DNA from 2 places in the Amycolatopsis pigmentata genome. Region 1 is predicted to be linked to the other one. Evidence: riboswitches for the same ligand, from Rfam matches in the RefSeq annotation. Region 1 holds a riboswitch; the other holds the start of a gene.
The links. A riboswitch is a leader RNA that binds a small molecule or an ion and turns the genes downstream of it on or off. The one in region 1 is predicted to bind glycine.
Positions count from the first base shown of each region.

Region 2: linked by a shared signal. The riboswitch ahead of gcvP (aminomethyl-transferring glycine dehydrogenase) and the one ahead of ACFSXZ_RS26065 (L-serine ammonia-lyase) in region 1 are both predicted to bind glycine.

Region 1 covers NZ_JBHUKR010000015.1:53,954-68,925, reverse strand. Annotated here, with positions in the region: gene ACFSXZ_RS26115 (epoxyalkane--coenzyme M transferase) at 1-465, opposite strand, end outside; gene ACFSXZ_RS26110 (amidohydrolase family protein) at 518-1,747, opposite strand; gene ACFSXZ_RS26105 (ABC transporter substrate-binding protein) at 1,951-3,495, opposite strand; gene ACFSXZ_RS26100 (ABC transporter ATP-binding protein) at 3,569-4,597, opposite strand; gene ACFSXZ_RS26095 (ABC transporter ATP-binding protein) at 4,633-5,613, opposite strand; gene ACFSXZ_RS26090 (ABC transporter permease) at 5,826-6,725, opposite strand; gene ACFSXZ_RS26085 (ABC transporter permease) at 6,722-7,720, opposite strand; gene ACFSXZ_RS26080 (methylenetetrahydrofolate reductase C-terminal domain-containing protein) at 8,316-8,840, shown strand; gene ACFSXZ_RS26075 (methylenetetrahydrofolate reductase) at 8,837-9,778, shown strand; gene folD (bifunctional methylenetetrahydrofolate dehydrogenase/methenyltetrahydrofolate cyclohydrolase FolD) at 9,805-10,647, shown strand; glycine riboswitch at 10,859-10,953, shown strand; glycine riboswitch at 10,955-11,053, shown strand; gene ACFSXZ_RS26065 (L-serine ammonia-lyase) at 11,101-12,474, shown strand; gene ACFSXZ_RS26060 (DUF4383 domain-containing protein) at 12,567-13,055, shown strand; gene ACFSXZ_RS26055 (trimeric intracellular cation channel family protein) at 13,082-13,696, opposite strand; gene ACFSXZ_RS26050 (MarR family transcriptional regulator) at 13,892-14,839, shown strand.
Region 2 covers NZ_JBHUKR010000009.1:10,298-25,269, reverse strand. Annotated here, with positions in the region: gene ACFSXZ_RS19595 (lactate 2-monooxygenase) at 1-432, opposite strand, end outside; gene ACFSXZ_RS19590 (multidrug effflux MFS transporter) at 579-1,808, shown strand; gene ACFSXZ_RS19585 (NAD(P)/FAD-dependent oxidoreductase) at 1,830-3,053, opposite strand; gene ACFSXZ_RS19580 (O-methyltransferase) at 3,170-3,826, shown strand; gene ACFSXZ_RS19575 (transglycosylase domain-containing protein) at 3,828-5,573, opposite strand; partial or broken gene ACFSXZ_RS19570 (IS481 family transposase) at 5,681-6,052, opposite strand; gene ACFSXZ_RS19565 (hypothetical protein) at 6,122-6,850, opposite strand; partial or broken gene ACFSXZ_RS19560 (IS5/IS1182 family transposase) at 6,920-7,117, opposite strand; gene ACFSXZ_RS19555 (LysM peptidoglycan-binding domain-containing protein) at 7,440-7,784, opposite strand; gene gcvT (glycine cleavage system aminomethyltransferase GcvT) at 8,044-9,120, opposite strand; gene gcvP (aminomethyl-transferring glycine dehydrogenase) at 9,125-11,953, opposite strand; glycine riboswitch at 12,075-12,168, opposite strand; gene ACFSXZ_RS19540 (DinB family protein) at 12,298-12,807, shown strand; gene ACFSXZ_RS19535 (3-oxoacyl-ACP reductase) at 12,820-13,584, opposite strand; gene ACFSXZ_RS19530 (gamma-glutamyl-gamma-aminobutyrate hydrolase family protein) at 13,585-14,319, opposite strand; gene ACFSXZ_RS19525 (glutamine synthetase family protein) at 14,300-14,972, opposite strand, start outside.

The sequences.
Region 1 (14,972 bases):
CTTCGCGATCGCGTCGTGCCCCACATAACTCACCGGACCGGTGCACACCCGGGTCCGCACCTTGCCCGGCTTCCGCCCCGGAGTGAAGAACCCAGGCCGCACCGGACCACCCGAACCCGACAGCCACAAGCCCGACTCGTAGAAACCGGGGAAATCCGCCCGATCACGCTCGCCCGGCCCGCCGCGCTTCGGCGACCGAGCCTTTTCCTGGATCTCCCAGCCGGTCACCCGGCCGTGGATGTAACCGGCGTAGGCACCCTCACCGGCCTTGACGTACTCGCCGTCGTTCACCACATTCAGACCACAGTCCAGCTGAAAGTCGACGACCTCTTGAACCGCACTCGCGACCCTGGCCGCCACCGCGCCATCGTCCCGCTTTTCCGCCCTGACCAGGGCAGCCAAATCCTCGGGAACCGGCAGGTTGCCACCGTGGGAAGTCCGGATGTGTCCTTCGTTACGTTTCATTTCTTCTCCAAAATGGACGGTAGCTGCGGGCGAACAGAAAACTGCGGGAAACTCAAGGTGTCTCGGCCGTGGCCGGCAACCAGCCCCAGGGATGCGGTCCCCACTGCGGGGGCACCAGTTCTCCGGATTTGACGGTGTGCACCGGAACGATTCCGTGTTCACCACGGAACCATTTCTTGGTGGTGTCGCGGAAGGTGAAGTCACCACGGACGAGGTCGAGCACGGTGATGTCGGCTTCCCGGCCCACCGCGAGCGCACCGAGTTCGTCCGCCTGCCCGATCGCCTTCGCCGCGTTGGCCGTGGTCATCTTCACCACGTCTTCGAACGAGTAGCCCACCGCCATGAACTTCGCCATGCATTCGACCAGACTGTGGAACTTCTGGCCGGGCGCGGTGAGGTCGCTGCTGATCGTGTCGGGGAACATGCCCCGCTCGGCCTGTTCGCGCGCGACGTCGTAGCCGAAGTTTCCCATACCCACCGCGGGATCCAGGGTCACCCCGCGGTCACGCGCCTCGCGGAGATTCGCCAGCGACTCGGTCAGCCGGTCCATCACACCGCCGAGGTTCGGGGTGCACAGGTGGGTGAGAATGTCACCGGGCTCCAGGGTCTTGATCAGGAACTGGGTGACTTCGGCCAGCCGTTCCGCCCGGCTCGCCCGGCCACCGAAGAAGTCCCCGATGTGCGTCATCAGGGGCACTCCGAGCTCCCGGGCGACCGCCTTCGACCGGGTGACCATTTCCTCACCGAGTTCGTCGACGATGCCGCCGACGAGGCGGAGTTTCACCCCGCTGATCAGACCCGGATTGTGCTCCGCACAGGCCGAGATGGCGGCGGGATTGATGTCGTCGAGGCTGTAGACGTCGGCCGGTCCCGGCATCGTGTGCGCGTAGCTGCCGACGTTGACATACACCGAGACGCGCGTGCGCGCCTTGGGCAGGATGTGCGTGGGGAACACTCCCAGGTTGGCCACCCCGACCGAACCGCAGTCGACCAGGGTCGTCACGCCCGACCGCACGCCGATGGCGTCGGGGTCACAGCATCCCATTCCCACCCCGGCCGTCGTCGCGCCATGGGCGACATGGGTATGGATGTCGATCAGTCCCGGCACGACATACCGGTCCGTGCCCCGGATCTCGAGTACCTGACTCGCACCGGCCGGGTCGATGTGCGGCTCGATGGCGGCGATGCGGCCGCCGCTGATGGCGATGTCCCTCTTCCCGTCAAGGCCGGAGCCCGGATCAAGGACATGACCGTTGGTTATCAGCAGGTCGTACGTCGTCACGTGGTTGCTCTCCTCACCCGAACGTCATCTCGAGCGTAGTTGCAGGTAGACCGGGGTGGGAGCGACAATCCGGCAGCCACTGTTGACCTGACCGCAACAGAGCGCTCCACTCACGCTTCCGGTGTGAGCTTTCGGGGGACACGGCAAAGCGCCGTGGTGGGCACCAGGAGGTACCCACCACGGCGAACCGGTTTCCCGGTGCCTTACTTCGCCAGCCACACGTCCTGCAGTATGGGGTCGAACTGAAGGGAAGCCTTGACGCCGCGCACCTTCGGCCCGGTGGCCCAGAGGCCGGTCCTGGTGCAGATCGGGATGAGCGGCGGGCCGTCGGCCAGCGCGTCGGTCATGATCTTGTGCATCGGCTGTGCCCGCCCGGCGGGATCGAGGGTTGACGACGACTGCTTGAGCAGTTCGGCCACGCCCGGCAGGGTGTACTTGCCGGGGTTGAACAGGCCGCCGGGCAGGTAGAAGTTCTGGACGACCACACTCTCGTCGGGACGGCCGGACTGGTAGACCGACACGGTCGCGTCGAAGTTGCCCTGCCGGCGCGCCGTGACGAACTGCACGTTCTCCATCGGCTTCACGACGACGTTGATCCCGATTTCCTTCCACTGCGACTGAAGAACCTGCGACAGCTGCATGTTCGTCTGTGCCGTGCCGGTCTGCAGTTCGAAGGTGAACCCGTTCGGCAGGCCCGCTTCGGCCATCAGTTGTTTCGCCCTGGCCACGTTGAACTGGGCCGCCGGGCTCTTGTCGAGGTCGGGGGGCAAGGCCCAGTCACCCGGGGAGAACGGCTGCGCGCTCGGCACGCAGCTGTCCGGGAAAATGTTGTCCGCGATGGATTTCCGGTCGACGGCCAGCAGCATCGCCTGGCGCACCTTCGGGTTGCCGAATTCGGACCGGCCGGTGTTGAGGATCACGCCCCAGAAGTCGGCTATGTCGCCGGTCACGATCTGCAGGCCGGCGGCCTTCGACTCGGCCACCTGCTTCGGCTGGATGTTCGTGTAGTCGAGTTGGCCGGACCGCAGGGCCCGAAGCCGGGCCGCCTCGTCGATGTAGACGGTGACGTCGACTCCGGCGAGTTTGACGCTGTCCTTGTTCCAGTAGCTGTCGGATTTGCTGAAGGACATGTTCGCGCCTTCGAACTTGTCCAGCTTGAACGGACCCGCGCCGAAGGAGACCTTCGAAAGGTCGGTACGGTCGAGGGCGGCCGGGCTGATCAGCATGCCGGCCTCCCCGGCGAAAACGCCGAGCATGGGCGCGCCGGAATCCGTGAAACGCAGGCGCACATGGGTGTCGTCGATGACTTCGACCGCGCTGACGTTCGCGATGAAGTTCGAGAAGTTGGTCGTGTGTTTCTGCGCCCATTCGATGTTGGCTTTGACCGCCGCGGCGTTGACGGGGGCACCGTCGGTGAATTTCAGGTTCGGCCGCAGCGTGAAGTCCAGGGACAGCAGGTCGGGGGCGGCCTTCCATTCCGTGGCCAGCCCCGGGTGGAAGGTTCCGTCGGGCGCCCGTTTTATCAGGGATTCGTAGAGCAGGCCGGTCCATGCCCCGTCATAGGGCGAGGAAGTCCGTGGGTCGAGCGAGGCGGGAATGGCGGCCCCTCCATAGCGAAACCGTGCGCTGGTGTCGACTTCGCCGCCGGTCTGGGTGCCTTGGGGCGAGGACGTACCGCACGCGGCGAGGGGTATGACGAGAGCGGCCGCCAGGGCCACGCCGGCAAAGCGGCGGGTGAATGCTTTCATCTGTTCTTCCGTTCTTTGCTGAAAAAATTCGGGCCGCGCCTATCCTGCGGACATGCCCGGTGGCGAGCCGGTGTCACCGAGGGAGAGCCGCCGGCTCCCGCGCCGGCTCCGGGGAACTCGGCTCGTGAAGCAGGCAGGCGACCTTGCGGGTCGCGCTGAGCGCGATCAGCGGCGGATCGGTCGTCGCGCACGACGCCATGGCATGACGGCAACGGTTCCGGAAGCGGCAGCCGGACGGCGGATTCGCCGGATCGGGAGCCTCGCCGTTGAGCAGTATTCGCCGGCGTGTCCGCTGGACCACCGGATCGGGCACCGGTACCGCGGAGGCCAGCGCCTGCGTGTAGGGGTGCAGGGGATCGCCCACCACCTCCTGCGCAGGACCCTCCTCGACGATCCGTCCCAGGTACATGACGGCGACTCGGTGCGCCAGGTGCTGGACCGTCGCGAAGTCGTGGGAGATGAGCAGGATCGCCTGCCCGGTTTCCTCCTGCAGCGACAACAGCAGGTTCAGGATTTCCGACCGGGTCGACAAATCGAGCGCCGAGGTGGGTTCGTCGGCGACCAGCATCCGCGGCGACAGGGCGAGGGATCGCGCGATGCAGACCCGCTGACGCTGCCCGCCGGAAAGCTGCTCGGGATACCTCTCGGTCAGCACGGGATCGAGCCCGACCCGCGCCAGCAGGTCCCCGGCCGCCTCCCGCATCTCGCCGCGCCGGATCCGGCCGTGCACGAACAACGGTTCGGCGACGGCATGCCCGATCGACTTCGTCGGATCCAAGGAACCCAGCGGGTCCTGGAAGATGACCTGCAGGCTCGTCCGCAGCGCGGTCAGGCGCTTGCCCCGCGCCTGGGTGATGTCCGTACCGCCCAGCGTGATCGTCCCCGAGTCGGGACGATCGAGCAGGGTGATCAACCTGCCGAGAGTGCTCTTGCCCGAACCGGACTCGCCGACCACCCCGACGGTCAGCCCGCCGGGGACCTCCAGATCCACACCGTCGACGGCCCTGACTCGCTGCGCGGACCGGCCGATAATGGTGCGGGACAAGGGAAAGGTCTTTGTGAGGCCCTTGACCGAGAGCAGGCTGTCGCTCTCCTCGCTCATGCGATCGTCTCCCATCACGCTTCGTGTCCCGGCGGTCATCGGACGGCCACTTGCTGCAGCACGAGGTCACCGGCCGCGACCCGGGCGCAGCGGGTAGAGCGGCCCGCGCCGAGATCGGCCTCCTGCTGAGGTCGCGCACAGGCCTCGTGTCCACCGTGGACACACCGGGGTTCGAACCGGCAACCGGCCGGGAAGGTGCCTGCCACGGGGACCCGTCCGCGGATGACCGGCAGCGCCTTCCGTGCCTGCCCGTTGTGGGGCGTGGAATCGAGCAGGGCTCGCGTGTAGGGGTGCACCGGGTCGGCGAACAACCTCAGTACGTCCGACCGCTCCACGACGTTCCCGGCGTACATCGCCACCACCCGGTCGCAGAAGTCCGCCACCACACCCAGGTCGTGGGTCACCAGCAGGACGGCGATGCCCTGCTCCCGGCGCAGTTCGCGCAACAGTTCCAGGATCTCGGCCTGGATGGTGACGTCCAGCGCGGTCGTCGGTTCGTCGGCGAGCACCAGCGCCGGATCGCAGGCGATGGCCGAGGCGATCATGACCCGCTGCTGCATCCCGCCGCTCATTTCGTGCGGATAGGCCAGTACCCGCTGTGCGGCGTTCGCGATGCCCACGCGGTCGAGAAGCTCACGAGCGTGACGGAGGGCGACCTTGCGGCTCTCCTTGAGATGCAGGCGGCGTGCCTCGGCGATCTGTTCCCCGACCGTCATCGTCGGGTTCAGGCTGCTCATCGGCTCCTGGAAGATCGCGCCGATGGCACCGCCGCGCACGGCGCGCAACTCCCGGGGGGAACACGTCAGCAGATCCTTGCCCTGGAAGCACACCTGCCCCGAGGAGATCTTGAGTCCACTTTGGAGCAGTCCGAGGATCGCCATCGCGGTGACCGTCTTGCCGCAACCCGACTCGCCGATCAGCGCGACCGACTCACCGCGGGAGACCGTGAAACTCACGTCCTGCACCAAGCCTGGCTGGGAAACCTGACCGACGAGGTCCACCGTCAGCCCCCGCACCTCGAGCAGGGGTTCACCGGTCGGCTGTCCTTCAGTGTCTGTCTGAACACGCGCCCATCCGATCACGTGGCCAGGGCTCGCCTCAGCTTTGACGTCACGTCGTGGCTGCTGGGAGCCCTGCCCCCGTGATCGGATACCTTCGGATGGCGCGTTCACCGGCTCGCCATGAGCAGGCTCGTTCCGGTTCTCAGACGCTCTGTCAGGGAAAACACTCATCGCCGCCCCCTCGATGTCATCGTGTCCCGGATGGCGTCGCCCAGCGTGTTGAACGCGAGTACGGTCAGCACTACGGCGATGCCCGGAGGCAGCACCGACAGGGGCGCTTGGAACTGGTTGTCGTAGGCCGTACGCAACATCGAACCCCAGCTCGCCGCGGGCGCCTGTACCCCGAGTCCCAGGAAACTGAGCCCCGCCTCCGCGAGCAGCGCCACGCCCATCAGGATGGTGGTCTGGACCAACAACGGCGCAGCCACGTTCGGCAGGATGTGCACCCACAGCGTCCGGCGGGTCGAACAGCCGATCGCTCGGGCGGAATCGACGAACGGCTCCTCCGCCACCGACATGGCGGCGCCACGGACCACGCGGAACAGGCTCGGCGCGAACACCACGCCCAGCGCCACCATCGCGTTGGTCAGGCCCGGCCCCAGCACGGCGACGACCGCGAGCGCGAACGCCAGGCCGGGCAGGCTCAGCAACGTGTCGGCGAGCCTGCTGATGACCGTGTCCACCACACCGCGGCGCAGCCCCGCCCACAGTCCACTCGGGACACCGAGCACCAACGCCACGCCGACCGAGATGAGCGGCGCGAGAAGGGCGAGGCGGACCGCGTAGATGAGTCTGCTGGCGACGTCACGGCCGAGGTCGTCCGTCCCGAGCGGGTGGTCGCCGCTGTAGGGGGCGAAGCTCTTCGCGATGTCCTGCGCCGTCGGATCGTGGGGGGCGATCCACGACGCCGCGATCGCGAGGATCACCAGCAGGAGGAGGAATCCCGCGGAGATCACGGTCGAGGGCCTGCGGAACAGTCTCGCGAGCGCCGACGGACGCTTGCCGACGTCACCGGAACCGGCCGTCCGGCCCACCCGGGCTAACCCGCCGATCAATTCGGTGGTCATGCTTTACGCACCTTCGGGTTCAGCCTGCCGTAGACCGCGTCGACGACCAGGTTGGCGACGACCACCACGGCGGCGGCGAAGAGGACATAGCCCTGGAGAACGGGGAAGTCCCGTTTGAGGATCGAGTTGACGGCCAGCGTCCCGAGCCCCTGCACGCCCGACACCATTTCGATGACGATGGCGCCACCGAGCAGTCGTCCCGCCTGCAGGCCCAGCACGGTCACCACCGGGATCGCGGCATTGCGCAGGATGTGACGCCGGATCAACCACATCGTCGAGCAGCCCCGGGCCAGCGCGGTGCGGATGTAGGGCCGGGCGAGCACGTCACCGACGCTGCCGCGGGCGTGCCGGGCCAGTTCGGCTCCCGTGGCCAGCCCCAGTGCGACCGCGGGGATGATGGCATGCTGCAGCCATGGGCCGAACCCGTCCGACAGGGACGCGTATCCGGTCGCCGGAAGCCACTTCGTCGCCAGCGAAAAGATCAGCACGAGCAGCATGCCCACCCAGAAGCCGGGCATCGCGATGCCGACCGTCGCCATCAGCGACACCGCCCGGTCGATCCAGGTGCCCTGGCGCAGCCCCGCGATGATCCCGGCCGGAACGCCGACCGCGATCGCGATGAGCAGGGCCAGGATCGTGATCGACAGGGTGGCCGGGGCGGCGCGCATGATCGCGCCGCTCACCGTCTCGGACGAGAACAGCGAGTTTCCGAGGTCACCCCGCACCACGTGGCCGAACCAGGTGAAGTACTGCGTCAGCAGCGGGCGGTCGACGCCCAGCTGGTGCCGGATGGCATCCACGCGTTCCGGTGTGGCGGCCTCGCCCGCGGCGAACTCCGCCGGATCGCCCGGCACGAGATGGATCAACAGGAACGTCAGCACCGAGACCAGCCACAGCACGACGACGCCGCCGAGAATCCGCCGGATCACCGAATACAGGCCGGCGAGCCCGGATCCGCGCCGTGGACGACGACTTTCCCCCCGGTTACCCGGCACCGGAATACGGTCGGGTCTTGTCGCGACGCCACTGACGCGCCGCTCATCGGACGGTGATTCTTCGCCGTCCGATGGGGCTTTCCGTGGCTCCATTGCCACCTCCCGATCATGAAGGAATCAAGAATATGGTGAAACCAGCATCGAATTCATGGCCGGGGCCGGCCATGCCCTGATTTTCGGACTTCTTTTCAACGCCAGGGTTTTTCGCTCGCGGTTTTCCGGGAATGGCTCGTTCGCCCGCGGGTCAATCAGCGACGCCGGGGCGACAGGGGTGGACATGACCATGGGCAGTCAGCATGTCGTACCTCACGTGTTGCTCTCCTCACCCGAAGTTCATGACGAGAGTAGTTCCAGCTAGACGGAGGTGAGAGCAACAATTCCGGCGGCCGCTGTTGCCCTGGGCGCAACACGGGTCGCGTCCCGCCCGGTGGGCCACTCGATGGCGGGGGCCTTGGCGGACCCGGCGGTGGGTACTGCCGGGGTGACCACAAATCGGGACCTTCATCTTTGTTTTCCAGCCCGAAGACCTTGCCGCGTCACCGGCCGTATCGTGACGGTTCGACAAGTGCCGATGCGGGCCCACAGTGAGGTGGACATGACCAAGCCAGCGCCGCGTGCCGGATGGCCGACGCCCTTTCGGCCACGGATCTCGGCTTCGTTTTCCTACCGGCTGCACGCCATCTTGGCCGCCAACGGCCTGTATCGCCGGGTCGCGGCGAGGCTCGAACGGGCCCCGCGCGCGTATCGCGCTTTCACCACCGTCGAACGTGTCTCGAAGGAGCGTTTGTACGGGTGCCGGATGTGCGGCCAGTGTGCCCTGCCCACGACGGGCTACGCGTGCCCGATGACCTGCCCCAAACAACTGCGCAACGGCCCGTGTGGCGGCGTGTCGCCGGACGGGAACTGCGAAGTGCACCCGGAGATGCGGTGCGTGTGGGTCATCGCGCACGAGCGCGCCACCGCCGCCGGGCACGGCAGCGATCTCGGTCTCCTGCACCGGCCGGTGGACCACCGCGAACACAGCCGCAGCTCCTGGATCAACTACTGGCTCGGCCGCGACGACGAACTCGCGACCGACCCGCGATCTCGTCCACTGCTGCCCATTGTGGAAGTCTCATGACGACGGCTGCTCCGGGCCTGCGCGCCGCGATCGACGAGAAGCGCTTCGCCGTCACCGCCGAGCTGGGACCGCCGCGAGGCGCCGACACACAGCAGATCGCCCGTAAGGCCGACCTTTTGCGGGGCTGGGTCGACGCGGTGAACGTGACCGACAACCAGGGTGCCCGCGTCCGGATGTCGAGCCTCGGTGGTGCCGTGCTGGCCCAGCGCGCCGGGCTGTCCCCGGTCATGCAACTGACTTGCCGCGATCGCAACCGGATGGCGTTGCAGTCGGACCTGCTCGCCGCCGGTGCGCTCGGCATCCCGCACGTGCTGCTGCTCACGGGTGATCATCCGCGCGCGGGCGATCACCCGGAGGCGAAGCCGGTGTTCGACCTCGACGGGGTGCAGCTGGCCTGGCTGGCCAGGACGTTGCGCGACGACGGTGTCCTGGCGTCCGGAGAGAAGGTCGATGGCCGTCCACAGTGGATGATCGGAACCGTGGAGAACCCGTTCTCCCCGCCCTTGTCCTTCCGTGCCGGACGGCTGGCGAAGAAGGTCGCGGCGGGCGCGGAGTTCGCACAGACCCAGTACGTGTTCGACCTCGCTGTGTTCACGCGGTGGATGGCCGAGCTGAGGGATCTGGGCGTCACCGAGACGTGCGCGGTGCTCGCGGGCGTGGGACCGATCCGGTCGCTGCGCATGCTGGAGTTCCTGCGCACCAGCGTGCCCGGCGTGCATGTGCCCGCGGAGATCGAACGCCGGCTGCGAGGCGTGCCCGCCGATCGGGTCGGCGACGAAGGAATCCGGCTGTGCGCGGAGACGATCCAGCAGTTGGCGGAGATCCCCGGGGTCGCGGGGGTACACGTGATGGCCTTCGGCTTCGAACGCGGTGTCGCCGAGATTCTCCAGCGGGCCGGGTTCACCCGCACGGCCGGATCGTTCGCCGCCGGTTCTTGAACATCGTGACGGGTGGAGGAGAGGGTATGAACGCGTTGGTCATCGACGGAAGGGCCGTGGCGGCCGGGGTCCGCGCGCGGGTGGCACGGGAAGTGGCCACGCTGCCCACTCCTCCGGGGCTGGCCACCGTTCTCATCGGCGACGATCCGGCCTCGGCGATCTACGTGCGCAACAAGCGCCGCCAGTGTGCCGAGGCCGGAATGCGCGACCTGCACCGGCACCTGCCCGGAGAGATCACCCAGGAGGCCGCCGCCGCGGTCGTCGACGAACTCGCCTCCGACCCTCAGGTCACCGGAATCCTCCTCCAGTTGCCCCTCCCGCCGCACCTCGACGCCGCCGCCCTCATCGAGCGCATCCCTCCGGAAAAGGACGTCGACGGACTCACCGAGCGCAGCACCGGCCGCCTCGCGCTGGGCAGGCCGGGGCTGCGTCCCTGCACCCCCGAGGGGGTGATGGTGCTTCTCGACGAGATCGGTGCGGTCCTCGAGGGCGCGCACACCGTGGTCGTCGGCCGGTCCAATCTGGTCGGCAAACCGATGGCACAGCTTCTGTTGCAGCGCAACGCCACCGTGACCGTGTGCCACTCCCGTACTCGTGACCTGGCGGCCGTGTGCCGGACGGCGGACGTGCTCGTGGTCGCCGCCGGCGTGCCCCGGCTCATCGGCGAGGACGCGGTCAAGCCGGGAGCGATCGTGCTCGATGTCGGCATTCATCGCACCGAGAACGGGTTGTGCGGCGATGTCGACACTGACACCGTCCGCGAAATCGCCGGTGTGGTGACCCCGGTGCCCGGTGGCGTGGGTCCGATGACCATCGCGATGCTGCTCCAGAACACCCTCACCGCCGCCCGGGAAAACCCGATCACCTGATCGACTTGCCTGACGACGCTCTCGGGGTTTCCGCCCCGGGCGAGCGTGGCCGGCGCCGACCACGTGTTGCGCTCAGGTCAACGGCGGTCTGCGCCGGCCGGCGCTGTGCCGGGCCGCCGCGGCGAAGTCGCCGAGGCCACGCGGATCCGGGTTGACCGCGCTGAACGGGCCGATCTACTGTCAGAAGCCCTCAACTTCATACCGCGCCGTTCCAGCCGGAGCGGGAGAGATCCCATCGGTGACGGTGGGGCGCCGAAGGAGCAACTCTCCCCAGAAACTCTCAGGTCCCCCTACCGCTCCGGCGAGGCGAACTCTGGAAAGCCGGGATTTCCGATCCCGCACCCACGGTGCAAGCCCCTCCGAGCAGGCGGTGAAACTCTCAGGTACCGATGACAGAGCGGGGAGGTGCCCAGCGCCACGATCCGTGGTGCCCGAAACAGGGAGCCTCCGAAAATGCCCTTGAGCGCGTTCGATCTTTATTCCGTCGGTATCGGGCCGTCCTCTTCGCACACGGTGGGCCCCATGCGTGCGGCGAAACGTTTTGTCGACAGGCTGCGGGAAGACGGCCTGCTCGCTTCGGTCATCCGGGTCAGAGCGGAGTTGTTCGGATCGCTGGGCGCCACCGGCCACGGGCACGGCTCGGAGAAGGCGGTCATTCTCGGTCTCGAGGGTGAGGACCCGGCCACCGTCGACACCGACACCGCCGACCAACGGGCGGCGCGTGCCAAGGAAGAGGGCAGGCTGTCGCTCGGCGGGAGCAAGGTGATCGATTTCACCGCGAGCGAGGATCTGGTGCTGCATCGGCGCAAATCCCTGCCCGCGCACCCCAACGGCATGGTCTTCACCGCCTACGGCGCCCAGGGAACGGTCCTGTGCGACCGTACCTATTACTCGGTCGGCGGCGGTTTCGTGGTGAACGAGGACGCGGTGGGTTCGGACCGGATCGTTCGTGACACCACCGAGGTGCGCTATCCCTTCGGCACCGCCGCCGAGCTGCTGGCCATCTGCGCTCGTGAGGGGCTTCGCGTGAGCGACGTGATGCTGGCCAACGAACTGTCCTGGCGGTCCGCCGAGGAGATCAGGACCGGGTTGCTCGGGTTGTGGAACGTCATGGTCGCCTGCGTCGAGGCGGGTTGTCACCGGGACGGCGTCCTGCCCGGTGGTCTCCGTGTCCCGCGGCGCGCCCCGGGCCTGTTCCGGACCCTGACGTCCGAAGTGGACAGTGAGGACCCGCTGCGCGTCCTGGACTGGGTCAACCTCTACGCGCTGGCGGTCAACGAGGAGAACGCTTCCGGCGGGCGCGTCGTCACCGCGCCGACCAACGGTGCCGCGGGCATCATTCCCGCCGTGCTGCACTACTACGCCCGGTTCGTCCCCGGCGCGGACGACGACGGCGTCGTGCGGTTTCTCCTCACGGCCGCCGCGATCGGCATCCTCTTCAAACAGAACGCCTCCATCTCCGGCGCCGAGGTCGGTTGCCAGGGCGAAGTCGGATCCGCCTGCTCGATGGCCGCGGCCGCGCTGTGCGAAGTTCTCGGCGGCACGCCGGAACAAGTGGAGAACGCGGCCGAGGTCGGTATCGAGCACAACCTCGGCCTCACCTGCGACCCGGTGGGCGGTCTGGTGCAGATTCCGTGCATCGAGCGCAACGCGATCGCCTCGATCAAGGCGATCAACGCCGCCCGGATCGCCATCAACGGCACCGGCCGTCATCAGGTCAGTCTGGACAAGGCCATCAAGACCATGCGGGACACCGGCCGTGACATGCACGTCAAATACAAGGAAACCGCCCGAGGCGGCCTCGCGGTCAACGTCATCGAGTGCTAGGTGGCCCTGACTCGTCCATGTTCGAACCCATCGTCCGTTTTCTTCGGGATCACACGGGTACCCGCCGCTGAAGGACAACGTAGGGAAGGAACATGGTTGTATCCAAAGCGGCGGGACGCGAGGCCACCGAACGCAAGCCGGTCGAGGTGTTCGCGCTCATGGCCGGAGTGGTCTTCCTCGTGGCAGGCGTGCTGGGGTTCATTCCCGGAGTGACCACCGGTTACGACGCGCTCGAGTTCGGCGGACACCATTCCGGCGCGATGCTCTTCGGCGTCTTCCAGGTGTCCATCCTGCACAATCTCGTGCACCTGGCCTTCGGCGTCGCCGGACTGGCGGCCTTCGCGACCCGGGCCCCCGCGCGTGCCTATCTGGTGCTGGGCGGCGGGATCTACCTGGTCCTGTGGTTGTACGGCGTTGCCGTCAGCAAGGCGACCCCGGGCAACTTCATTCCCGTGAACAGCGCGGACAACTGGCTGCACCTGGGACTCGGGCTCGGCATGATCGGGCTCGGCGTCCTCGCCACGGCCATCGAACGTGGGCAGGGCACCTATCCGGCGCCCCAGGACCAGGGAGAACGGTAAATCCGGTGCGGGGCGCAGTTCGTCGGCTATCGCGCGACGGGAGCCTGCCAACCTCGTCGCAGCGCGATCAGACGCACCACGAAGACGAGGGTGGCCGCGGCAATCTGCTCCGGCGCCTGTAACACGTGCAGGCGGTAACAGGCATAGACGGTCACGGCGCCGATGAGTGCGGCCAAGGCATAGATTTCCGAGCGCAGGACGATCGGGATTTCACGGATGAGCACGTCGCGGATCACCCCGCCGCCGATGCCGGTGATCACGCCGACGGTGCACGCGCCCACCAGCCCCAGCCCTTGCTGAAGCCCGAGCTTGGTGGCCGTCACCGTGAACAGGCCCAATCCCGCGGCGTCCAGCACCAGGTAGGCGCGACGCAACCGTTGGACCTGCGCGTGCATGAGGAACGCGACCAGCCCGGCGACGAACGCCACCGCCACATACGGCCAGTGCCGCAACGCGAACGGAGGTGTCAGCCCGAGCAGCAGGTCACGCACCACGCCACCGCCCAACGCGGTGATACCGGCAAGCACCGTGACTCCAAAGAGGTCAAGCCGCGCGCGCACGCCGGCCAGCCCTCCCGAGAGCCCGAACACGAAGACACCCATCAGGTCGGGCACCAGCACCTGCAACGGCTCGTCAGTCACGCCCGCAGACTAACCCCGAGCAGGCCCGCGTCGAGACCGTCGAGCGACGAGATCCGCGCCGCACCAAGGCGGGTCTCCGGGAAAATACCTGATTCCTGTCGCGGGAATCGGCGATACCGTGCGATGATGCGCGGTCCCCGTCTTCGATCCACAAGGCATCCCGATCGTGAGGCCGTCGATGCCGGGAACGGGTGGGTGCCGAAACAGGCGATCAGACATGTCCTGCTGATCCTGGCCGGAGGATCCGCGGCTTTCCTTGTGCCGTGGACGATCTATCTCCAGAGCACGCTACCGGACCGGTTCGGCACCGGCAACTGGCGGCTGGCCTGGGTGGGGTTCGACGTGGCGTTGCTGACCTGTTTCGCCGTCGCGGCCTGGCTCGGCTGGCGGCGCCGGCGTGGCGTGGTTCCGGCCATGACGGTCACGGCGGCCTTGCTCTGTTGTGACGCCTGGTTCGACGTGATGCTCGACTGGGGTGGGCCCGGCGAATGGAGCAGCATCGCGATGGCCGCACTGGCGGAGTTGCCCGTCGCGGTGCTGCTGGCGAGTTGGGCGCGCCCGCTGCTGACCGCGGGCATGCGCAGCCGGCCGTTCGCCGTGACGGACATCGAACTGCACACCGATCCCGGCTACCGGCGCCTTCAGGAAACGCTCTCGGTGAACGGGCCGTCGACGATCGCCGGGCTGGCAAAGACACTTTCTCTGCCCGCGCACGAACTTCAGCGGATGCTGGACCGGCTGGCACAGGCCGGCCGGGTGACCCGCCGCCGCGACGGCCGGTGGCGGGTGACCAAGCTGAACCTGCGGCCGCCCGTGGCGACCGAACTCGCCGACGCGGACCAGGCGCGGCTAAGGGCCTTTTACGACGCGAAATACGACCATGAACTACGACTGTTCGGCTGGGCGGCACGACATCGCGAGCAGTTCGGGTCGTGGGGTCGCGGTCACCGGGCGAGTACCTACCTGACGGAACGGGAACTCGCCGAGTTCACCCAGGAATACGAGGAACTGCTCACCCGCTACTGCCTGCTCCACGACAGCTCGGCGGCCGGCACCCGGGAGGTCGCCATCCGCTGGTACGCCTTCCCGCAGCCGGAGGACGCGAGCGACGTGATCGGGATCGAGTCTCCGAACCACGCGTGAGAGAGCTGGTGCAGGCCCGTTGCCAGGCACCGCAACGAGGACGAGAAAATACCCGATCGAGTGATATCGATGGTGAACTTCACACAGGTCGCCCGCTCGGTGCCCCGGTACCTCATACTTGCGAGTGAGATCG
Region 2 (14,972 bases), on a different contig from region 1:
TGAACCGCCGGCTTCCGCGATCGCTTCGACGCTGTGCGACGAGACGGTGGACAGGATCATCGGCAGGCCCAGTGACGCTGCGGCGCGGGCCGTGGCCAGCTCCCCGTCGGGGTGCACGATGGTCTGGGCGCCGATCGGGGCGAGCAGGACCGGCGCGGGCAGTTCGTCGCCGAGCACGGTCGTGGTGAGGTCGCGGTCCGTCGCCTCCGCGAGCATGCGCGGCACGATCTTCCAGCGGTCGAACGCCTCCCGGTTGGCCCGCATCGTCGCGCCCGAGCCCGCTCCGCCTGCCACGTAGCCGAAGCCGTCCTCGGGCAACCTGGCGGCCGCCTCCTCTTCCAAGGCGGCGAGGTCGGTGGTGAACGGAGGTTTCGTCCCGGCGAGCCCGTGCAGGTAGATCTCGCTCTGGTAGTCACCGAATCGTGTGGCCACAGCACCTCCTCATCGAGTTCCGGGGAGCCTACGACGCCTGCCGCCCCGAGGACCGCACCCCACGCCCCCGTCGCCCCACGTGTTCCCCGCCACAACGGGAATGTGATCGCCGGACGATCGGTTGCCCAGTAGACGGAGGAAAACGCATGAGCACGACCACCAACGACGCCACGAGGAAGACAACGGCGCCGGGCAAGGTGCGTTACGCCCTCATCCTCGGCGGCTTGTCCGCGTTCGCGCCGCTGTCGGTCGACATGTACCTGCCCGCGCTGCCGGGCATGGCGAACGACCTGCATGCCGGTAACGCGGTGCTCCAGGTCACGCTCACCATGTTCATCGTCGGGCTCGCGCTCGGGCAGCTCGTTGCCGGACCGCTTTCCGACGCGCTGGGCCGCCGCAAGCCGTTGATCGTCGGGCTCGTCCTCTACGCCGTGTCGTCGGTGCTGTGCGCGTTGAGCCCCTCGGCGGGGGCTCTCGTCGGCGCGCGGGTGCTGGAGGCACTCGGTGCCGCGGCGGGGATCGTGATCGCCCGGGCGATCGTTCGCGACCTGTTCTCCGGTGTCGCGATGACCCGGTTCTTCTCGATGCTCATGTTGGTGAGCGGTCTCGGGCCGGTGCTGGCGCCGGTGGTGGGCGGCCAGCTACTCCGGATCACCCCGTGGCGGGGCGTGTTCGTGGTGCTCGCCGTGATCGGTGTGGCACTGCTGATCGCGGTGTCCTTCGCGTTGCCCGAGCCGCTGCCGCCGGACCAGCGCCGCCCCGCGCGGCTCGGCCGCACGCTGCGCACCTACGGTGAACTGCTCGCCGACCGTTCCTTCCTCGGCTACGCGCTCTCGGCCGCGCTGGTTTTCGCGGCGCTGTTCACCTACATCTCGGCGTCTTCGTTCGTGCTCCAGGAGGTCTACGGCCTCAGCCCGCAGGAATTCAGTTTCGTGTTCGGGGCCAACGGCCTGGGTATCGTGTTCGCCGGCCAGCTCAACGCCCGCCTGGTCGGCCGGTTCGCGGAACGACGGCTCCTCGCGGCCAGTCTGATCATGGCGATGCTCGGCGGGCTCGGCGTGCTGCTGGCGGCGGTGTTCGCCCTGCCGCTGCCCGCGTTGCTGGTGCCGCTGCTCTTCCTCGTGTCGAGCATGGGAATGGTCACGCCGAACGCCTCGTCGCTGGCGATGGCCGAACAGCCGCACCGGGCCGGCTCGGCGTCGGCGCTGCTCGGGGTGTTGCAGTTCCTCATCGGTGGGCTGGCCACGCCTCTGGTCGGTATCGGGGGCGAGAGCACGGCCGTGCCGATGGGCGTGGTGATGGCGGGATTCGCCACGACGGCACTGATCCTGTTCGCGACGATGACCCGTCCCACACTCCGGGCGGAACCCGCCTGAGTCCTCTGTGGACGGTTACCGTCAGCCGACGCTGGACAGGTCTCCGTGTTCGAGGGTGTCCTCGTCCACGGTGAGCCGCCCGTCCACGATGCGGCCGAGCGCGTCACCGTGGTCCCAGTCGTTGACGTTCATGGCCGCCTGGACCGCGCCGTCCCGGAGCCAGAACGCGATGAACTCGCGCCGCCCGAGGTCACCGCGCACGACCAGGGTGTCGGAATCGGGGTCGGCGAGACCGCGGTATTCGCAGCCGAGGTCGTACTGGTCGGAAAAGAAGTACGGCGAGGACACGTACTCCTCGTGCGCGCCGAGGAGGTTTCCCGCGACGTGCGTGCCCTGGTCCTTGGCGTTGGACCAGTGCTCGACCCGGACCCGTTTTCCGTACCGGGGATGGAAGTGTGACGCGATGTCGCCCGCCGCGAAGACGTCCGGGGCGGATGTGCGCAGGCTCGCGTCGACCGCGACACCGCCGTCGTCGGACAGTTCCAGTCCCGCCGCGTGGGCGAGGTCGACCCGCGGCGCCGCGCCGACCGCCGCCAGCACCACGTCCGCGGTCAGCTCGGTGCCGTCGGTGAGCCGCACTCCGCGGACTCCGCCGGGCCCGCCGGTGAACTCGGCGACCCCGCCGCCGAGCCGCCACGTCACGCCGTTCGCGGTGTGCAGGTCCTGGAACACCGCCGCGACTTCGGGCCCGAGCACGGGCACGAGCGGCGCGGTGATCCGGTCGACGACGGTCACCTCGACGCCATGCCGCCGCGCGGCGGCGGCCACTTCGGTGCCGATCCAGCCGGCGCCGACGATCACGACGCTGCGCGCGTCACCGAACGCCGACCGCAGCGCGAGGGAATCGTCGAGGGTGCGCAGCGTGCGAATGCCGGGCAGGTCTCCGCCGGGCACGGGCAGTGTGCGCGGTTGTGAGCCGGTGGCCAGCAGCAACCGGTCGTAGGAATGCTCGTTTCCCGCCGCGTCGAGGACCACGCGGCGACCGAGTTCCACCCGGGTGGCGACCGTACCGAGGCGGAGGTCGATATCGTGCTCGGCGTAGAAGCCCTCTTCACGAACCCAATCCGGCTCGTCGGCGTCACCGAGCAGCAGACCCTTCGACAGCGGCGGCAGTTCGTAGGGGCGATGCGACTCCGCGCCGAGGACGACTATTTGGCCCGTATAGCCCCGTTCACGCAGGTGAGCCGCCGCGGAAGCACCCGCCAGCCCGGACCCGATGATCACGATTCGCCGTGGCTCGGCCATCGTCACCGCTCCCCTCTGGTTTCTCGCTGCGGTTATCGTTCTCGCAGGAATCCCGGCGAACCGCAAGTCGGGTCAGCGGATCAGGCGTGCGCCGCGTGCGGCGTGGAGGAGGACCGGTGGACGAAGCGCTGTGGACCCGGGTGGACGAGTATCTGGCCGGCGAACTCATCCCGGACGACCCGGTCCTGGCCCAGGTGCTCGCCAACAGTGACGCGGCCGGGCTGCCCGCCATCGCCGTGGCGCCGAACCAGGGCGCTTTCCTGAACCTGCTCGCCCGGTTCGGGCGGGCGAAGACGATCCTCGAACTCGGCACGCTCGCCGGCTACAGCACGATCTGGCTCGGTCGCGCCCTGCCCGCCGATGGCAGGCTCCTCACGCTGGAAGCGGACCCGGCGCACGCCGAAGTGGCGCGCGAGAACATCGCGCTGGCCGGGCTGTCGGGGATCGTCGAACTCCGGGTCGGCGCCGCGCTCGACCTGCTTCCCGCCCTCGACGAGAAGTTCGACCTGATCTTCATCGACGCCGACAAGCAGAGCTATCCCGAGTATTTCCAGTGGGCGGTGCGGCTTTCCCGTCCCGGAACGATGATCGTCGCGGACAACGTGGTCCGTGACGGCAAGGTCGCCGAGGCGGGCACGGCCGACCCTCGCGTCCGCGGGGTCCGGCGGATGCATGAACTGATCGCCGCCGAACCCCGCGTCGATGCCACGGCCTTGCAGACCGTCGGCACCAAGGGTTACGACGGTTTCGCGCTGGCACTCGTCACGAGCTGACTCACGGCCGGAACCCGTCGTCCGGTTTTCGGGAAGTGATGGCACCCGGAAGGCCATCGCCCGCCGCCAGCCCGAATTGCTTGCGGGGATCGAACCACGTGCGCCCACGGGGCACACCGTCCGTCGGAGCGGTGATCTCGTGCCACATGATGGTCGGAAGGGACTCTCCGGTGACCGCCCTGCCGTCGGCGGTCCGCAGTGCACGCTCGTCGTCCGAACCGACCCAGACCGCCGTCACCGTCTGCGGACCGAGGTTGATCGCCCAGGCGTCGGAGTAGTCGTCACCGGTGTCGCCGAGGCGGAATTCACCCGGGAGCGGGCCGTACCCGCCGGTGGCGACGGCCATGGCCGCGACGGCGGTCGATTTGTCCCCGAAGGCGGGCTTGCCTTTGCCCACCCCGCCGACGAAATGCGGGGGCACCCGCGTGCCGTGGTTGGCGAAGGTGGCATACGCCCCGGCCAGGTCGAGCGGACGGAGGCGGTAGACGCCGTCGCCGATCGTGGTCGCGATGTGCACATCGTCGTCCTGGGTCAGGGTGCGCTGGCCGTCCACGAACTCCGGAATACCGGCGTCATAGGCCGTTTGCCGGATGTTCGGCGGCGTCACCGGCTCCCCGCGTGCGACGGCCGTCGCACGCGGGAACGGCCGGAAGGCGGTACCGGTCCGGTGCGGGGTGGAGGCATAGTCCCGCGCGCTCCAGTCTCCACCCGCGTAGGCGAGCACGCCGCCGGTCTTCGGGTCGATCGACACCACGGCCGCGCGGAGGTAGTCCGGCTGCCCGCCGAGCCGATCGTGCAGGACCTGGACGGCGCGGGCCTGTGCGTTCCGGTCGATGGTGGTCCGCACGGTGGCGATCTCACGCCGGAGACGGGCCAGGGAATAGCCCTGCGCCTCCAGTTCCGCGAGCACTTCCTGCTGAATGTGGTATTCGGTGAAGGAGAGTTTGCCCCCGGCCGTCTGACCCGGTGGCACGATCTCCTTGCCCGGATACGCCATGGCGGCACGGTCGGCGGGCGAGATGTAGCCGCGTTCGACCAGCTTGTTCGCCGCGTACTCCCAGCGCTTCGCCGCCTCGCCGTCGCCGACCGCGGCCGGGTCGTGCCCGTACGGTGCCTGCAGCATCCCCGCGAGGAAGGCGGCTTGACTCCAGGTCATGCTCGCCAGCGGCTTGCCGAAGTAGGCGTTCATCCCCGCTGCCGGACCGTGGGTGTTGCGGCCGAACGAGACGAGGTTGACGTAACTCTCGAAAATGTCCTGCTTGCTCCGCTCGCGCGTGACCTTGGTCGCCAGCACGAGTTCCTTGAACTTGCGGAAATAGGAGGCGTCGTCGTCACCGGTGGAGTTCTTGATGTACTGCTGGGTGATCCCCGAGCCGCCGCCCACCCCGGTGACCATCGCGCGGACGATGCCCCGGGGCTCGAACCCGTCGTTGGTCCAGAAGGTCGGGTCTTCGACCGCGATGATGGCGCTGACCAGCTTGGCGGGCACATCCGCGAACTGGACGTACTGACGGTCGCCGTCTTCGGGAAGGATCTTCATCATCGGTGTGCCGTCGGAGTAGTTCAGCACGACGGTCCGGTCAAGTTCCGCCAGGACATGTCGTGGACTTTCCACGTCCCACAGCAGGTAACCGATCATGAAGGCGATCGCCGGGACCCCCAGGGCCAGGCCGGTGAGCACGTAGAGGGTGCGGCGGGTGCGCCGCCACACCTTGCTGGACTTTCGCTGCTTCCGTGAAAGCGTCACGATCTTCAGATGGGGGCAACGGTCAGGGCCGTTGCACCGGTTCGATATGAATTCGTGATGTAACGCCGGGTGAACCAGTTGTATGAGGCCATGACGTTGGTGACATTGAATGCCCGGGCGCGGTGGACGAACCCGATGGCGGTGCGGGCTTTCTCGTCGGGCAGGGCTTCGGTGTAGGCCAGCCTCGAGTAGCCGTCGACGGCGGAGTACAGGTAGGTGTAGCGGGGCCGGCCGCCGCGGGTTTTGCCGCGTGCGACCCGCCGGTCCTGGTCGCTGCCCCTGCCGTGGATGCGCCAGCCGCCACCATCGGGAATCTGGCCAGTCTTCTTCACGTCGAGGTGGACCATGTGCCCTGGCCAGCGGGCGATGATCCGTCGTGGCCGGCGGTTGCCGTCGCCGGTGGGGTCGAGGAACCGGCGCCGGTTGAGGCCGAGGCGCAGCAGGTGCCGGCCGACGGTCCGCGCGGAGATGATGATGCCAGGCTCCAGGTGGTCAAGGGCTGCCCCAGCCCGTTGGGATCACTGCGGGCGATGCGGTAGATCGACTCTTCACCAGACGCCGGGTTTGCTCGGGCTCCAATCCATCCTGGGAACGGCCCGCGTGATTTCGTGCGACCATGTGGCCGAGGTGAGGAAGACCGGCGCGTCGACGGCCGCGACTGATGTCCACATAGGACCCTTCTGTAGTGGGTCATCGGCAGGCGGGTCGTCGGGTGGTGGGTCCTCGAAGGGGTCGGTTCGGGCTGAGTGCAGGGGTTCGGGGTCGCTGGTGTACTGGTCGTTGGTCGGCGTTGTGATCGTGAAGGTGCCGGAACGAAGGATCTCCCCGGCTGGTCCTACCGGTTGGACAAGGACATCATAAACGCGGCTGGCCTTGAAGCTGTCGATCTCCCCACGGCGCATCGCTTCCAGCGTGTTGGGCAACCGCGTGGTCAGCGCGTGAGCAAGCCCGATCTGATACCGCGCGGTGTGTTTACTGACCGCCAGACCCAGCGACAACTCCAAGGCCACATTGGACGGCTGCGGGGCCACGCGGTCGAACTCCGCCACCGCCTCCAACTGCGCCGCCTGCACCTGGCTGAGCACCACCCGCAACCGTTGCACCATCCGCGGCAACCTGGCCCGCGAGCACCTCGCCACCCGGAGCTCCCGCAACCCGACAGCCGCGGACTCCAGACAGGACAACACATCACCGTCCCCGCCGACGGCCGGCCACGGCACGGCTTCCTCAGGCACAAGGGGTTCCGCCGGTTCGGGCGGATCAAGTTCAGCTGACATGAATCAAAGGTATCGAACACGCAGTCGACAAACGTCACAACGACGGCACACGAAAGAGTGAACCCTTTTTCATCCTGTGGCGGGTTCGTAGTTCCGCAGGACGTGGATGGCTTTGGCCAGGTTCCCGGCGCGTCGGGGCAAGCAGCGGAGTTTGCGCAGGATGCGCCAGGTCTTGAGTTGGGCGTTCGCGCGTTCGCCGGGGCCGCGTAACCGGGCACGGTTCGCGTCCTTGCAGGACTCGGGCTTGTTGCGGGCTTTGTACGGGGTGGATCACGTGCTGGCCGGGGAGGAGATGACCTGCGGGTTCATGCCGTGCATTCGGTGCTTGCCCGAAGTTGGTCGATCACTGTCCTACCAAGGGCTTTACCACGTTCACGGCACCCACACGCCAATGACCAAGCAGCGCCTGACCTACAACCCCTTACCTGCCAACATATCCCGGCCAGGATGAAAACGGCTCAATGAAGGGCAAGTCGTCATCGAGGAGGAGCAACGGAAAGACGTGGAGCGCGGCCTCGATGTGATCACGTACAACAGCGTCGCGAGGGCGGCCTCGGAACCGCCCCCGCGACGATGACCTACCGGCGTTTCATCCGTGGGTCGCACCCACGGGTGCCGGCGGGATCGCGAGGACCTGCCCGGGGTGAATGAGATCCGGGTCCGGGACGTCGTTCACTTCGGCGATGGCGGGAAACAGTTTCCCTTTGCCGTAGAAGCGCTTCGCGATAGCCCAAAGCGTGTCACCGCTGGCGACGACGTAGGAATGGTAACCCTTCGCGTCCGGAATGGCGAGGACCCGCCCGACGTGAACAACGTCCGGATCCTTGATGCCATTGACGTGGGCGATGAGAGGATACAGTTCGGCGTCGCCGTAGAATTTCAGCGCTATTCCGGACAGTGTCTCGCCCTGGACGACGGTGTATTTCCTGGTCATATCCGGCTCCCCTGGTCGTGATCACGGCCGGATCCGCGCGACGTCCGCGGATCGAAGTCGGGCCAGGCGGATCCGGCCTGGGTACAACCCTCTCGATCGGCAGTCCTACCACCCCCTTTCCTTCGAACCGGGGTGGAACTCCGACGATAGTCGGCTACCCCGCACCATTCATCGCCTGTTCCGGGTGACGCGACGGAGACGCTCTTGACCGCGGCCAAAAACGTCCTGGCGCGGCAAAAGCCTTCAGGGCGTACCGGTTTCAGGAACGCCGGTAGAACGGCAGCTCGACGACCTCCACCGGCTCACTGCGTCCACGGACGTCGACGGTCAGCTTCGTGCCCGGCTCGCTCAGTTCTTTTGGCAGGTAAGCCATCGCGATCGGATACCCGAGCGTCGGGGAGAGCGCTCCACTGGTCACTTCTCCGACCTCGCGTTCGCCGTCGAGCACCCGGTAGCCGTGCCGTGGCGAGCGACGGCCGGCACCCCGGAGGCCCGCGAGCACCTTGGCCGGTTCACGGCGCCGCTCGAGAGCCCCTTTGCCGACGAAATCCCGTTTCGCGAATTTCACCACCCGGCCCAGATTCGCTTCGAAGGGGGACACCGCGGTGGTGAGTTCGTTGCCGTACAAGGGCATTCCGGCTTCGAGACGGAGCGTGTCACGGCTGGCGAGCCCCGCGGGCAGCAACCCGTGGGACTCTCCCGCCGCGGTGAGCGCACTCCACAGCGCCTCTGCTTCGGGCGAAGGAACGAAAAGCTCGAAACCGTCCTCACCGGTGTAACCGGTGCGAGCGAGGAACACCTCCTGGCCGCCCACCTTCGCCGGCATACCGGCGTAGTACTTGAGGCTCGCGAGGTCGGCGCTGGTCACCGTGCCCACGATGTCGGCCGCACGCGGGCCCTGGACCGCGATCAACGCCGTCTCCGAAGACCGATCGGTGACTTCGGCGTCGAAGGCTCCGGTCCGCTTGAGCAGCTCCGCGAACACGATGGCGGCGTTGCCCGCGTTGGCCACGACGAGGAACTGCGATTCGCCGATCCGGTACACCACCAGGTCGTCGAGCACGCCACCCTCGGCGTCGCACATCATCGTGTACCGGGCACGGCCGGGCTCGACACCGGAGAGGTTGCCGACGAGCGCGTAGTCGAGTGCGGCGCCCGCCTCGCGGCCGGTCACCTCGATCTCCCCCATGTGCGAAAGGTCGAACAGCCCGGCGGCCTCACGGACCGCGCGATGTTCGGCCAGTTCGCTGGTGTAGCGCACCGGCATCTCCCAGCCGGCGAAGTCGGTGAACAGCGCGTCGAGTCCTTTGTGGACATCGTAGAGCGAGGTGCGCACGGTTTCAGCTCCCGGCGTAGTCGGAAAGGGGCGGGCAGGAGCAGACCAGATTCCGGTCGCCACGGGCGGCGTCGATGCGGCGGACCGGCGGCCAGTACTTCGCCTTCGGCGAGACCCCGTCGGGGTAGACCGCGGTCTTCCGGTCGTAGGGGGCGTCCCAGTCACCGGTGAGCGCCTCCGCGGTGTGCGGCGCGCCTCGCAGCGGGCTGCGCTCCACCGGCCAGCGTCCGTCGGCGACCTCGTCGATTTCGCGGCGGATCGAGATCATCGCCTCGCAGAACCGGTCGATCTCGGCGACGTCCTCGCTCTCGGTCGGCTCCACCATCAGCGTACCGGCCACCGGGAACGACATCGTCGGCGCGTGAAAACCGTAGTCCACCAGGCGTTTCGCCACGTCGTCCACAGTCACGCCGGTGCGCTTGGTGAGCGCGCGGAGATCCAGGATGCATTCGTGGGCGACCAGTCCGTTCCGGCCGGAGTAGAGCACCGGGTAGTGCGGGGCGAGCCGGGCCGCGATGTAGTTGGCGGCCAGCACCGCGACCTTGGTCGCGCGGGTCAGCCCGGCCGCGCCCATCATCCGGATGTAGGCCCACGAGATCGGCAGGATGGAGGCCGATCCGAACGGTGCCGCGGCGACCGGCCCGACACCGGTGTCTGGTCCCGCTTGCGCGAAGGCGGGGTGATTCGGCAGGTACGGCGCCAGGTGGGCGCGCACGGCCACCGGCCCGACACCGGGACCACCGCCACCGTGCGGGATGCAGAAGGTCTTGTGCAGGTTCAGGTGCGAAACGTCGCCACCGAATTCGCCCGGCTTGGCCAGCCCGAGCAGCGCGTTGAGGTTGGCGCCGTCGACATACACCTGGCCGCCGCGTTCGTGCACGATCCGCGCGAGGTCGGCGATGTCGTTCTCGTAGACACCGTGCGTGGACGGGTAGGTGACCATGGCGGCGGCCAGCCGCTCACCATGTTCGTCTACTTTGGACCTGAGGTCGGACAGGTCCACGTTGCCATCGCTGTCGCACGCGACGACGACCACCCGCATCCCGGCGAGCACGGCGGACGCGGCGTTGGTGCCGTGCGCCGAGGACGGGATCAGGCACACGTCACGTTCGGACTGGCCGTTCGCGCGGTGGTAGGCGCGGATCGCGAGCAGGCCGGCCAACTCGCCCTGGCTGCCCGCGTTGGGCTGCAACGACACCTGGTCGTAGCCGGTGACCTCGGCCAGCCAGGTGTTCAGCCCGGAGATCAGTTCGAGGTACCCGGCCGCGTCCTCGGCGGGAGCGAACGGATGCAGGCCGGCGAACCCCGGCCAGCTGACCGGCTCCATCTCGGCCGCGGCGTTGAGCTTCATGGTGCAGGAACCGAGCGGGATCATGCCGCGATCCAGCGCGTAGTCCTGGTCCGAAAGCCGTCGCAGATAACGCAGCATGGCCGTCTCCGACCGATGCGCGTGAAAGACCTCGTGGGTGAGGAAGGCACTGGTGCGGGCCACTCCGGACGGCAGCGTGGACGAGCCGGGCTCGCCGCGGTCCGGCAGGCCGAAGGCACGCAGAACCGCACCCATGATGTCCAAAGTGGACAGTTCGTCACAGGCGATCCGGACATGGTCGTCGTCGACGCGCCCGAGGTTGATCCCGGCCCGCCGGGCTTCGGCGATCACCTCCGCGGCGCGGCCCGGTACGCGCGCGAGCACGGTGTCGAAGAAGGTGTCGTGCACCACCTCGACCCCGCCGTCGCGCAACGCGGCCGCGAACCCGGCCGCCAGTCCGTGCACGCGTTCCGCGATGCCTCGCAGGCCGTCCGGCCCGTGGTACACCGCGTACATCGCGGCCAGCACGGCCGGGAGTACCTGCGCGGTGCAGATGTTGGAGGTCGCCTTCTCCCGGCGGATGTGCTGCTCGCGGGTCTGCAGCGCGAGGCGATAGGCGGGACGGCCTTCCGCGTCCGTGGAGACGCCGACGAGCCGCCCGGGCAGCGATCGTTCGAGACCCGACCGCACCGCGATGTAACCGGCGTGCGGCCCGCCGTAGCCGAGCGGCACGCCGAAACGCTGGGTGGTGCCCACCGCGATGTCCGCGCCGAGCTCCCCGGGCGGAACGATCATGGTCAGCGCGAGCAGGTCGGCGGCGACCGTGCAGAGCGCGCCCGCCCGCTTCGCCGCCTCACCGACCGACTGGTGGAATTCCCTGTCCCGCACCACACCGGAGGCGCCCGGGTACTGGACGACGACGCCGAAGAACTCGTCCGGCAGCCCGGTGGCCAGATCGCGCACGTCGATCTCGATGCCGGTCGCCTCGGCCCGCGTGCGCAGCACCGCCACCGTCTGCGGCAGACACTCCGCGTCCACCACGACCCGCTGCGAGCGCGCCCTCGAAATCCGCCGCATGAGCAACACCGCCTCGACCACCGCGGTGGACTCGTCGAGCAGCGAGGCGTTGGCGACGTCGAGACCGGTCAACCCGGAGACCATGGTCTGGAAGGTGAGCAGCGCCTCCAACCTGCCCTGCGAGATTTCCGGCTGGTAAGGCGTGTACGCGGTGTACCAGGCCGGGCTCTCCAGGACGTTGCGCCGGATCACCGCCGGGGTGATCGTGTCGTGGAAGCCGAGCCCGATCATCTGGGTCATCGGGCGGTTCTTGGCCGCGAGGGCACGCAGTTCCGCCAGCGCCTCGGCTTCGGAGGCGGCCGGGGGAAGATCGAGTTCGCGCGGGTCACGGATGGCCGCGGGGATCGCCGCGTCGACCAGGGCGTCGAGGCTGTCGTACCCGCATTCGGCGAGCATCTTGGCCTGCTCGTGGACGGATGGTCCGATATGGCGGTCGGCGAAGGACATCCGGGAGCTCCTCTCACTGGGTGTGGGAACTCCCCCTCTGTCATGGCACCTGAGAGTTTCGCCGCTCGCGCGACTTTCACCTTGGGTGAGACGCTCTGGGCGCCTGCTTTCCAGAGTGGCCTGGCCAGAAGCGGTAGCTGGTACCTGAGAGATTGGCGGGGAGGTTGCTCCTTCGGCGCCCCGTTCGATGACGGGGACTCTCCCGCTCCGGCTCGTCACGGCCTGATATTCGGTTGTCGTCGATTGAGAGTATAGCCGCCGGGGCGTCACGCGGCTGGCCGCGCCACGCCGGCCCACACCTTCCATGAGCTGCGAGAAGAGTGACCGTGAGGGAGAACGAACGTATGCCAGGCACCGAACGCCCTGAGCCGCCCGTGGTCGGGGACGAGCGAGAGATGTTGCGTGGTTTCCTCGACTTCCACCGCGCGACGCTGGCCATGAAGTGCGACGGCCTGGGCACCGAAGAGTTGCGGCGCCAGTCGATGCCACCGTCGACGCTGTCGCTGCTCGGCCTGGTCCGGCACATGGCCGAGGTCGAGCGCGTCTGGTTCCGGCGGGTCATCAACGGCGAAGACGTCCCGCTGGTCTGGTCGCCCGAGGGCGACCGTCAGGCCGCGTACGACGCGAGCACGGCCACCCGGGAGGAAGCCTTCGCCGCCTGGGAAGCGGAAATCGAGCACGCACGCCGGATCGAGCGGGATGCTCCTTCGCTCGATGTCGTCGGTTACTGGCCACGCCTGGACAAGGACGTGTCGCTGCGCATGGTCATGATCCACATGATTCACGAGTACGCCCGGCACAACGGACACGCCGACTTCCTGCGGGAGGGGATCGACGGGACCGTGGGGTTCTGAGCGGGCCCTGGATCAGATCGGAGTGACGTAGGCGCCGGAGATCCCGCCGTCCACCAGGAACTGCGCGGCGGTGATGAACGACGCGTCGTCGCTGGCCAGGAAGGCGACCGCGGCGGCGATCTCGTCGGCCTGGGCGAAGCGCCCCATCGGCACGTGTACCAGCCGGCGTGCCGCGCGCTCCGGATCCTTCGCGAAGAGCTCGCGCAGCAGCGGCGTGTCGACCGGGCCGGGGCACAGCGCGTTGACCCGGATGCCCTCACGGGCGAACTGGACCCCGAGTTCCCTGGTCATGGACAGCACCCCGCCCTTGGACGCGGTGTAGGAGATCTGCGAGGTCGCCGCGCCCATCACGGCGACGAAGGACGCGGTGTTCACGATGGCGCCCTTGCCCTGCCTGCGCATATGCGGGATCGCGGCCTTGCAGCACAGGTAGACCGAGGTGAGGTTGACCTCCTGGACCTTTCGCCACGCGTCGAGGCCGGTGGTCAGGATCGAGTCGTCCTCCGGCGGGGAGATGCCGGCGTTGTTGAACGCGACATCGAGCGAGCCGAAGGTGTCCACGGCGGTCTGAAACAGCGCCTCGACCTGGGTTTCATCGGTGACGTCGGTGGCGACGAACTCGCCGCCGGTCTCCCGCGCCGCGGCCTTTCCCGCTTCGGTGTCGACGTCGGCGATCACGATCTTGGCGCCCTCGGTGGCGAGACGCCGGGCGGTGGCCAGGCCGATTCCGCCGGCACCACCGGTGATCACGGCCACCCGGCCGTCGAACCGTCGCATTCAGACCTCCATTTTCGGGGCTTCGATGGCACGCCGGCCCCGCGCCGCGCGCACCAGCGCGGCGAACAGCCGGAGATCGCGGTTGTCCTGTTCCGGATGCCACTGGACGCCCACCACGAACGGCTCACCGGGCGACTCGACCGCCTCGACCGTGCCGTCCGCCGCCCGGCCGGTCACGACGAGGCCGGTGCCCAGCCGGTCCACCGCCTGATGGTGGTAGCAGTGGACTTCCGCGTCCGCGCCGAGGATTCCGGCGACGCGGCTGCCTTCGGTGAAGGCGACCCGCGTGGTGCCGTAGGTGGCGGGTCCGGGCTGGTGCGCGGTGCCGATCGTGTCGGGTAGGTGCTGGGTCAGCGTGCCGCCGAGTGCGACGTTGAGCAGTTGCATGCCCCTGCACACGCCCAGCACGGGCAACCGTCGTCTCCGGGCCTCGCGCAGGAGCGCGAACTCGAACCTGTCCCGTTCCGGCCTGCTGACGGTCTTCTCGTGGGGCCGGTCGCCGTAACCGGCGGGGTCGACGTCCGCGCCGCCCGCGAGCACGAGACCGTCCACAGCGGACAGTGCGGAGGGGTCTTCGCCGGTCTGCGGCAGGAGCACCGGCAATCCGCCCGCTGCCGCCACACCGTCCACATAGGCCATCGGCAGCAGCGCGGCGGGGACGTTCCACACACCCCAGCTCGCGTCCTCGGCGTAGGTGGAAACGGCGATGAGAACGCTAGAGTCGTTCGAAGCCACGGGCGCGCTCCCAGTCGGTGACGGCCGAGTCGAACGCGGCGAGTTCGACTCGGGCGGCGTTGAGGTAGTGGTCGATCACCTCGTCCCCGAACGCCTCCCGGGCCATCTTGCTTTCCCCGAGCAACGCGGCCGCCTCGCGCAGGCTCGACGGAACGGTCGGTTTGCCCGATCCGTAGGCGTTCCCGGTGAACTCGGCATCGAGGGGCAGCTCGTTTTCGATGCCGTACAGGCCGGACGCGACCAGCGCCGCGACCGCGAGGTAGGGGTTGACGTCACCACCGGGAACCCGGTTCTCCACGCGAAGCGAGGGTCCGTGCCCGACCACCCGCAGCGCACAGGTCCGGTTGTCGGTGCCCCAGGCGACCGACGTCGGCGCGAAGCTGCCCGGCACGAACCGCTTGTAGGAGTTGATGTTCGGTGCGAGGAAGTAGGTCAGCTCACGCAGGCAGGCGAGCTGCCCGGCCAGGAAGTGCTCCATCAGCGGCGAAAACCCACCCGGGCGGCTGCCGGAGAGCACCGGTTCGCCTTCGGGGGAACGGAGGCTGATGTGAATGTGGCAGGAGTTGCCCTCGCGCTCGTTGTACTTCGCCATGAAGGTGAGGCTTCGGCCCTCCTGCGCGGCGATTTCCTTGGCGCCCGTCTTGTAGAGGCTG